3 regions of the Streptosporangium sp. NPDC006930 genome follow, and region 1 is predicted to be linked to each of the others. Evidence: riboswitches for the same ligand, from Rfam matches in the RefSeq annotation. Region 1 holds a riboswitch; each other region holds the start of a gene.
The links. Region 1 has a riboswitch for cyclic di-AMP ahead of ABZ664_RS03220 (C40 family peptidase). Riboswitches for the same ligand answer to the same signal wherever they lie in the genome.

Region 1 (3,202 bases):
CGTCCCGCTGTCGTCCTACGGCCGCCGCATCGTCGGAGCCGTCCGCCCCTGACGTTTCCCCAGTGGCTCCCCGTGGCCCCACAGCGGCCCTCCAGGGGGCGGCGCGGCTCTCGTGCCGGGTGAGGGTGCCGGAAAAACCGGATGTGCCGGGCGCGGTGCTGCTGCGAGCATCGGAACATGATCAAATCATGGATACCCGACGAGCTCGCGTACGCCGGGCCGGAGCACCTCGACGCCGCGTTCGTCGCCGGGTTCGACCGGAAGCAGGGCAGGCCCGATCCCGAAGAGGACCTCGCCGTGTTCGCGAGGCACGGTGTGGGGGAGAGCGCGACGGTCGTGGAGCTCGGCGCGGGGACCGGACAGTTCGCCCTGGCCGCGGCGCGGCGGTTCTCGCGGGTGGTGGCGGTGGACGTCTCCCCGGCGATGCACGACTTCCTGGCCGCCCGTGCCGCCGAGAACGGGCTCTCCGCCCTTGAGTGCGTGCGGGCGGGCTTCCTGTCCTACGAGCACACCGGGCCGCCCGCCGACGCGGTCTACACCCGCCACGCGCTCCATCAGCTCCCCGACTTCTGGAAGGCCGTCGCGCTCGACCGCGTCGCGCGGATCGTACGGCCGGGGGGCGTCCTGCGCCTGCGTGACCTGATCTTCGACTTCCGGCCGGACGAGGCCGACGCCGTGTTCGGCCGCTGGCTCGACGGTGCGGCGGACGACCCCGCGCTGGGCTACACGCGCGAGGACTACGCCGAGCATCTGCGCACCGAGTACAGCACCTTCAGATGGCTGCTCGAACCGATGCTCGACGCCGCCGGATTCGAGATCGCCGAGGCGGACTTCCGGGAGTCGATCTACGGGGCCTACACCTGTGTCAGGCGCTGAGAGCGTCCGGCCGATCACCCGGGAACGGTCCATCATCACTAGATCATCATGAATGTGACGAACATTACGAAACCGTGATCTGTCTGGCGTGATGCGAAGGATGTGACGAGAGTCATATCTCATTAGCATAAATAGCCATTAAGCAGGGGTAACGGGAAGATCAAGATGGGGATCGGCTCTCCCGAATTTGGCGAATGCTTTGCCGAATGTTGGGGATCGGGGTAACTTCTGGCGTCGCGACGTGCAAGCCACGCCGTCGCGGCGAATGTCGGTCTTCGGGCCGGTTCCCTCATAAGAATCCAGCCGGCCGCCGTGCCCCCAGTCGGGGGCGGAGATCATTACGGCGGCCCGCCGAATCCATGCAGCCAGGAGGCATGGAACCGGGGACCCAAAAGGCCCAGCACGCTGCGGCCAGGGGTGAATCGGCATGTTTATGCCGTAGGGCATCTTCCAAGCCCGAATCCGTCAGCTAACCCGGTAGGCATCAGTGGAAGCCCCAAGGAGAAATCCTGTCCAGCACCCTGCACAACCCTCGTCTGTCGCGCCTTTTCCGCCTTTCCCTCGGCGGTATCGCCCTCACGTTGACCGCCTCAGCCGGAGCGGTCACCCTCGGGCCCACGGCGGCGCAGGCGGCGGACGGTCCCCCCGAGATCCTGGTCAACAGCGCGGCCGGCGTCTCTGAGAAGACCGAAGGCACCACCAAGACCGTCACTCAGGCCTCGGCCACAGCCACGGCGAAGGCCAAGTCCACGGCGAAGGCCAAGGTGAAGGCCAAGGCCAAGATGAGCAAGGCGGCACGACAGAAGGTCCGGGCCGGTAAGGCGGTCTCGACGGCCAAGAAGCAGATCGGCACCCCTTACCGGTGGGGAGCCTCCGGGCCCGGAGCGTTCGACTGCTCGGGGCTCGTCCGGTACGCCTGGAAGAAGGCGGGCGTCTCCCTCCCCAGGGTCACGCACAGCCAGTACAGGGCGCTCAAGAAGAAGGTCTCGTGGAGCAAGCTGCGCCCCGGTGACCTGATGTTCTTCAGCGGGAAGGGCCACGTCGGCATGTACGTCGGCAAGGGCAGGATGGTCCACTCGCCGAGCAGTGGCAAGACGGTTCGTGTCGTGAAGCTGGCGGGCTACTACAAGTCCTCCTTCGCCGGAGCGGCACGGCCCGGAGCCTGAGCCCGCGCCCGGGTGGGGAACCCGGGACCGCGTCGAGCGCGGCTCCCGAGACCCGAGCCCGAGCGCCGGACCCGAGCCCGAGCGCCGGACCCGAACCGGAGCCCGAGCGCCGGACCCGAACCGGAGCCCGAGCGCCGGACCCGAACCGGAGCCCGAGCGCCGGACCCGAGCACGGTGCCCGAACACCGCGCCCGAGTACGGGAGCCCGAGCCCGCGTCCGGGCACACGCCGGAGGCGCGCGTCGAGAGCACGTGCCGAAAGCACACGCCCGAGCACGGAAAAGCGGCCCCGGCCCTCCACCAGGAGGGCCGGGGCCGCTCCATGCCGGCCGAGATGCCGGTCAAGTACCATCGGCTCGTATGTCCGTCCCGAAAGGGCGCCGCGCCGTGCTCGCCGGGATGCTGGCGCTGATGAGCGCCGGTCCGTTCGCCGGGACGGGCCCCCTCCTGGCCGGAGCCGCCCCGCTCCTCCCGCGCGGCTCGTACGACGCCCGGCGCGTTTCCCGGGACCCGGGCGACCTCCGCGACCTGTGGCCGGGTGCCGCCGTCACCGTCAGGGGCGAGCACTCCCTCGTGATCGGCCACGGCGTCCCCGACGCCGTCCTGCGGGACCTGGCGGCGAGGGCCGACCGCGCCCGCGCGACGATCGCGGAGATCTGGGGGCCGGTCCCCGCGGTGATCCTCTTCCCCGCCACCGACGCCGAGGCCGCGGCGCTCGCCGGAGCCGACAGCACCCGCGGCCTGGCCGCGATGGCGACCGCGGACCGGGTGATCGTTCTACCTTCGGGATACGCCAGGCTCACCGAGACCGGCAGGGACGTGGTGATCACCCACGAGCTCGCCCACGTGGCCACCGGCGCGACCCGTGGTGGCCGGGTGCCGATGTGGCTGTCGGAGGGCTTCGCCGACTACGCGGGTTACCGCGACGCAGGGATCGCGGTGCGCACGGCCGCCGCCGAACTGGCCGCCGAGGTGCGCGCGGGCGTCCTGCCCGAGCGCCTGCCGGGACCGGCCGACTTCGCTCCCGGGGCGCCGAGGCTCGCGCAGGCGTACGAGGAGGCGTGGCTCGCCTGCCGGTTCGTCGTGGAGCGCTTCGGGGAGAAGGCGCTGGTGAGGCTCTACGGTAGCGATGTCGGGAGCGCGCTCGGCCTGCCGCCGGCC
Region 2 (3,202 bases), on a different contig from region 1:
CCGAGACCAACCGCGAGCTGGTCGCCTCCGCGCACCGCCTGGTGGTGCTCGCCGACCACACCAAGTGGGGCACGGTCGGCATCAGCACGATCGCCGAGCTGGCCGAGGCCCACATCGTGGTCACCGACTCCGGCATGACCGAGGAGGCCCGCGAGGAGCTCGCCGCCTCGGTGGGCGAGATGATCATCACCGAACCCCAGCGGGAGAGCGAGATCGCCGGCCGATGAAGCGTACGATCACCCACCTGGCCGACGGCCGGGAGCTTTTCTACTTCGACCGGCGCGACGACGCCGACCGCACGGCACCCGACCGGCGCGACCTGCCGCCCCGCCCCGCCGCCTCCGAGCTGCGCTACGACCCGCTCACCGAGGAGTGGATCGCGGTGGCCGGGCACCGCCAGAGCCGCACCTTCCTGCCCCCCGCCAACGAGTGCCCGCTTTGCCCGTCGACCCCGGGCAATCTCACCGAGGTCCCCTCCTCCGACTACGAGGTGGTGGTCTTCGAGAACCGGTTCCCCTCGTTCTCCGCCCAGCCGGGCGACCACCGGCCGATCGGAGGGCTGAGCGAGGTCCGTCCGGGGGTCGGCAGGTGCGAGGTGGTCTGCTTCACCTCCGAGCACGACTCCGCGTTCTCGCGGCTCTCCCCCGAGCGGGTCGAACTGGTCATGGAGGCCTGGGTCGACCGTACGGCGGAGCTGTCGGCGACGCCCGGCGTGGAGCAGGTCTTCTGCTTCGAGAACCGGGGGGCGGAGATCGGCATCACCCTGGCCCACCCGCACGGCCAGATCTACGCGTACCCCTACGTGACCCCGCGCACCAGGCTCACCCTCGGGGCGGCCGAGCGCCACAGGGAGCGGACGGGCGGCAACCTGTTCGCCGACGTCCTGGCCGCGGAGCGTGAGGCCGAGATCCGGGTGGTGGGCTCGAACGAGCACTGGACGGCCTTCGTCCCCGCCGCGGCGCGCTGGCCCGTGGAGGTCCACCTCTACCCGCACCGCAGGGTCCCCGACCTGGTCGCGCTGGATGCCGGGGAACGCGCGGCGTTCGGCCCCCTCTACACCGACGTACTCCGCCGCCTCGACGGGATCTTCGGCGTGCCCATGCCGTACATCGCGGCCTGGCACCAGGCACCGGCCTCCACCGGCCGTGATCTGTCGTACGCGCACATGGAGCTGTTCAGCATCCGCCGCGCGCCGGACAAGCTGAAATACCTCGCCGGGTCGGAGTCGGCGATGGGCGCCTTCGTCAACGACGTGTCGCCCGAGGCGACAGCACATCTGCTGCGCTCTGTTGTCACGAACTGATTACCGCTTGGTCTCGTCTTGAGGTCGCATGACCTGCTGTTTACCACTACTATCCTTCCCACATCGGCTGTAAACGCTGATTTGCCTAATCCCGGGCACCTTGCCCGGGAGCCGGGGAACCACCGCACCTGGGGTGAAACCACTTCGGTGGAAGGGCTTCCTCCAGCCCGAACCCGTCAGCTAACCCGGTAGGCGTAAGGAGAGGAGAGTGCGTGGCGGCCCCGTCCCCCACGTTCCGTCGGCGTGCGTCTCTGGCCCTCTGCCTGAGCTCGATCGTCGTGTTCACCATCGGCGCCCCCACCGCCGGAAGCGCGGACCCCAAGCCCACCGAGGCCAAGCTCCGCGCCGAGCTGGCCAAGCTCGGCAAGCAGGTCGACAAGCTGATCGAGACCTACGCGGCCACCCGCGAGTCGCTCAAGATGGCGCAGAAGGCCGAGATCGTCGCCAAGCAGAACCTGGAAAAGGCCGAGAAGACCTACGTCGAGGCCAAGCGGGAGGTCGACTCCATCGTCCAGTTGCGCTACCAGAGCAGCGGCGGAGGGCTGCCCGCGCTGATGTTCTCCGGCGACATGGGCGCCGCCGCGGTGATGGAGCAGCTCACGGCCCAGCAGGCCGCCCACCTGGAGGGCTTCGTCAACAGCATCGAACGCAGGAAGAGGGCGGCCGAGACGGCCGCCAGGCTCACCGACGAGATCGGCGACGAGGCCAAGGAGGTGCAGGCGCAGCGCGAGAAGGCCGAGAAGCTGATCCGCGACATGAAGAACAAGCTCGACCGCCTCGCCCCCACCGGTTCCGGCCGTCGCGCCGACGGCAGCTGGGCGCCGCAGCTGCCCACCGGCCCCGACAACATCACCGACCGCACCCGGATCATGCGCAACGCCGTCATGAGGCGCTTCAACCTGCCGTACTCGGTCGGCTGCTACCGGGCCGTCAACGACGGCGGCGAGCATCCTCTGGGCCGTGCCTGCGACTTCATGATGAGCGCCGGTGGCGCGATGCCCACGGCCGCCAACCTCGCGCTCGGCGACGAGATCGCCGCCTGGGCCATCAAGAACAAGGCCAAACTCGGCGTGAAGTACGTGATCTGGCGCCAGCGCATCAACCACGGCTCCGGCTGGAGGTTCATGTCGAACCGAGGCGGCATCACGGCCAACCACTTCGACCATCCGCACATCTCGATGTACTGATCTTCGGGGCGGCGTCCGGTCTCGTGAGCGGCGGCTCACCCCTGGGCGCCCCCGTGGGCGAAGGCGGGCGCCGCACCCGTGGACGCGGGCTCGACGGCGTCCACGCCCGTGTGGAGGGGGGCGAGGTCGACGAATATGCGGTAGTCCGAGATCAGGCCGTCGTCGCGGGTGCGCCAGATCGATACGGCCACGACACTGACGTCCGTGCCGTCGAGCCGCCGGTAGGTCACCTCGGTCTCGGCGATGACGTCGGCGTCCACCTGCCAGTTCCGCACGATCCTGTGCCGCAGGCCTCCGATGGTGGAGAAGAACTCCCGCAACCCGGCGGCGATGGCCTCGCGTCCCGCCCTCGGCTCCGCGTTGCCGAACACCAACGTGGCGTCCTCGGCCAGCAACCGCACGAACTCGTCGGGGTCGAACGAGTCGACCGTCCGGAAAACGCGTCGCACCGCGTCGTCGCTCATGCCGATCCTTCCTCATACCGTCGGGATCACTGGTGGGGACGATACGGGGCGAGGGGCGGGGCACAACTATCGCCGGAGTAGGTGTCCCGTCGCCCGGAGGCGCGCCAAAGGTCTGCGGAACCGGGGCGCGGCGGCCGGGTCGGCGCACCGGGCCGGATCGCGGCGCGTCCAAACCTCCGAACTCCTCGTCGACGGCGCCGGCCCCTGGTTCACCGATGCGCGGCCTTCAGGCCGACCTCCCCCAGACA
Region 3 (3,202 bases), on a different contig from region 1:
GCGATGCTGCGAGAACGCGTACCCGACGTGGACGGGAGCATCGCGTGCAGTGTCGACGGCCTGACGATAGCCAGCGACCTGAGAAACGACATCGAGCAGACGGGCGCGCTCTCCTCCGCGGTGCTCGCCCTGAGCCGCCGGATGACGGGCATCGCCGGCAAGGGCGCCTTCGAGGAGACGCTGATCTCCGGAACCAACGGCTACGCGGCGTTCTACGCCGCCGGACCCAAGATCGTTCTCACAGTCCTGGCACGCCCGGGGACCAATCTCGGGCTGCTCAGGCTGGAGGGCCGCAAAACGGCGGACAGACTCGCCGCCGTCAGCTCACGCACATCGATATCCCAGTGATCGGAGACAGTAATGGGCAACATGGACATCTCGCTCAAGGAGATGATGGCGATCGACGGCGCCATCGGCGCGGTCGTCGTCGACTACAACAGCGGAATGGCGCTCGGCGCGCTCGGCGGGTCCAAGGACCTCGACCTCCAGGTCGCGGCCGCGGGTAACACCGAGGTCGTCAGGGCGAAGATGCGGACCATGGAGTCGCTCGGCCTCAAGGACGGCATCGAGGACATCCTCATCACGCTCGGCACGCAGTATCACGTGATCCGCCCGATCTCGGGCCGGAGCGGTAAAGGGCTGTTCCTCTACCTGGCCCTCGACCGGAGCCGGGCCAACCTCGCGCTCGCCCGGCACAGCCTGCGCGGCATCGAGGAGAAGCTCGAAGTCTGATCCTCCGCTGCGGTTCGCGCCCCGACAGGCGCGGACCGCACCGGAACCCTCCGCACCTCGGGGACGGTGACGGAGGGGTCGGTTCTTCTGGGCCGCCACGCCGCCGGGGACGGTGGCGGTGGCGGAGGCCGGTTCTTCCCGGCTGTCGCGCCGTCGGGGTCAGTTCTTCTCCGCGGCCACGCCGTCGGGGACATGCTCGGAGACGTGCTCGACCATGACCTTGGGCTTGCCGAGCCAGGGCCGCGCCTCGGCACTCACCAGCTGGGTCTGCAGGCCGATGCCCAGCTTCCTCGCCATCGCGAAGACGGTCGTCGGCGGCTGGGCCGGGCTGGTGTCCCTGCGGTTCCACGCGCCGGTGGAGAACGCGACGGGGTGGTTTTTGATCCCCGTGCCGTTGCCCCACTTGGTGACGACGTACTGGATGTCGATGTGGCCCATGCCCCCGTTGCCGTCCACGCCGAGTGTGCGGGAGTTGAACGTGCCGCCGGTCAGGTCGGCGAAGGTCTTGGCGTCGATGTCGATCATGATGCCCCGGTTGGAGGGGGTACCCGGGCCGCGGTCGCCGACGAAGAACTTCGCCTTCTTGCCCTTGTAGAGGACGTATCCCTCGGTGAACAGGGGCCAGCTCGGGCTGGCGATCATGCCCTTCTGCATCGGCTTGCCGCTGGCGGGCAGTCCGGTGTCACCGGCCCGGCCCGAGGAGTCGTCCCAGAAGTAGGAGGCCGTGGTCGCACCCTGGAGGAGAACGGCCTCGGTACCGGCGGGCGCGGCGGCCGCGGGGTCGTTCGCGAGGCGGGTGGAGGCGGGGGCCGCGGAGGCGGGAAGCGCCAGGGCGACACCGCCGGAGAGGAGAAGGCTCGCGGCCGTGAGGGCCGCGGCGAGGCCGCGCCCGAGGGAGGTGTTCCTGTACGAGGGTCGCTCGCCCGGACGGGGCTTGTTCAGGTCGTTCTTGTGCATACCAAAGGAGGGGTGCATGGAGAAAGGGCTCTTTCACGAGGGAACGGGGCGGCCGTGTGCGAACACCGAAGGGGTGCACCGGCGGGGACGCGCTCATCGGAAAAGGTGGCGTAGTCGGATCAGCCGATCGCTACGCGGAGCACGGTCCTGAAGATGCCGCGATCAGGCGCGGCGGGTCGAGGGGCGGGGGGCGGCGTGAAAGTTCAGGTGGTCGGTGCGGACAGTGGGTCCACCGACGTGGTGACGCGGTGATCCATGAGGGGATCTCCTCTCCATCTCGTCTACCGGGTTAGCTGACGGGTTCGGGCGGTGGAGTTGCCCTACCGCCGCGCGTTCGCGGCGGATTCACCCCGGAAAATTGGTTCCCCGGCTCCGGAGCCCTGCGGGCCCTCGGGATTCGACGTCGGCCGGCCGCCTCCTCTTGTGAAGGGCAGGTCGCCAACCGATAACAGTGGACACTACCCACCAAATCGGACAAAGCAAAGCAAACACCACGAAAAACCCAGAAGATCTACCTAAAAGCTTCAAGGAAGCCCCATCGATCGCCCCGCCAGGTCGGCACCCGCCCTACCAGCGAGAACGCCTTCCCCATGCCGTCATTCGCCGCGAGAACCCCCGCCCCCGGACCCGCGCGGGGGCCTCCACCGGCGGCCGACAGCCCGTCCCGCCGGACGAAGCTCCTCCCCGAGATCCGGGATGGGCCCCCGGGTCATCCCCGTCCGGTCAGTCCCACCAGAACGACCAGGCGTTCCTGCCCTTGATCTGCTCGGCGTAGTCGATGAGGGTCCCCGCCCCCTGGATGATGCTGTCGGGACAGAACGTCCAGTGTTCCGCCGCGACGTGCAGGGCGTGCTCGGAGGTCGTCGGAGGCGCGGCGACGCTGAGGTCGAGGGTGTTGAAACCCATCCCGACCACCCGCACCCCGAACCTCTCCTCCCAGCTCCGTACGACGGCCGCGAGCGGGACCATCCACTCGTTGTGGTTCAGGGCGCCCTGCCAGCCCATCACGGCCAGGGCGTCGGCCCCGCGCTCCACCGCGACGAGCCCGAGCGGGGTCCTGCGCTCGGCCACCAACCCGGCGTACCAGTCGGCGACCACACCGGGATCGGCGGCGAGCCTTCCCCCGGGCGCCGGGCCCGGACACTCGGGACCGTAGGGGTCGAGAAGTTCGAGCTGGTCCAGGGTCGCCCTCGCGATCCAGTCGGACCACACCTCGGCCATGAACGCGGCGGCGTTGTAGTTGTCGATCTGAGCGGCGGTGTCAGGGGCGATCTGGCCGGCCGACCAGGGCTGGACGGAGTCCTCCAGCAGAACCGGCCACAGGCCCGACTGCTCGTGCTGAGCCCTCAGCCGGGCCCAGTACTCGCCGGAGACCGTCACCTCACTCAGCCAGAACGCCGGACGGCGACGGACCGCGAGCTGAGCGTAACCGGGGTCGGGCCACACCACGTCCCCCGGCGGCAACTCCACCGAAAGCCTCCTGCCCCCGTCCCCCTCACCTTCGTGGGCTCCT

Region 2: linked by a shared signal. The riboswitch ahead of ABZ664_RS25565 (hypothetical protein) and the one ahead of ABZ664_RS03220 (C40 family peptidase) in region 1 are both predicted to bind cyclic di-AMP.
Region 3: linked by a shared signal. The riboswitch ahead of ABZ664_RS38295 (hypothetical protein) and the one ahead of ABZ664_RS03220 (C40 family peptidase) in region 1 are both predicted to bind cyclic di-AMP.

The regions. Positions count from the first base shown of each region.
Region 1 is NZ_JBEYID010000001.1:686,693-689,894, forward strand. It holds gene ABZ664_RS03210 (NlpC/P60 family protein) at 1-52, shown strand, start outside; gene ABZ664_RS03215 (class I SAM-dependent methyltransferase) at 178-876, shown strand; cyclic di-AMP (ydaO/yuaA leader) riboswitch at 1,216-1,375, shown strand; gene ABZ664_RS03220 (C40 family peptidase) at 1,458-2,042, shown strand; gene ABZ664_RS03225 (hypothetical protein) at 2,402-3,202, shown strand, end outside.
Region 2 is NZ_JBEYID010000015.1:189,849-193,050, reverse strand. It holds gene ABZ664_RS25575 (DeoR/GlpR family DNA-binding transcription regulator) at 1-227, shown strand, start outside; gene galT (galactose-1-phosphate uridylyltransferase) at 224-1,303, shown strand; cyclic di-AMP (ydaO/yuaA leader) riboswitch at 1,376-1,512, shown strand; gene ABZ664_RS25565 (hypothetical protein) at 1,516-2,490, shown strand; gene ABZ664_RS25560 (nuclear transport factor 2 family protein) at 2,526-2,954, opposite strand; gene ABZ664_RS25555 (AfsR/SARP family transcriptional regulator) at 3,164-3,202, opposite strand, start outside.
Region 3 is NZ_JBEYID010000040.1:33,583-36,784, forward strand. It holds gene ABZ664_RS38285 (roadblock/LC7 domain-containing protein) at 1-348, shown strand, start outside; gene ABZ664_RS38290 (hypothetical protein) at 361-732, shown strand; gene ABZ664_RS38295 (hypothetical protein) at 892-1,707, opposite strand; cyclic di-AMP (ydaO/yuaA leader) riboswitch at 1,953-2,102, opposite strand; gene ABZ664_RS38300 (DUF4253 domain-containing protein) at 2,413-3,159, opposite strand.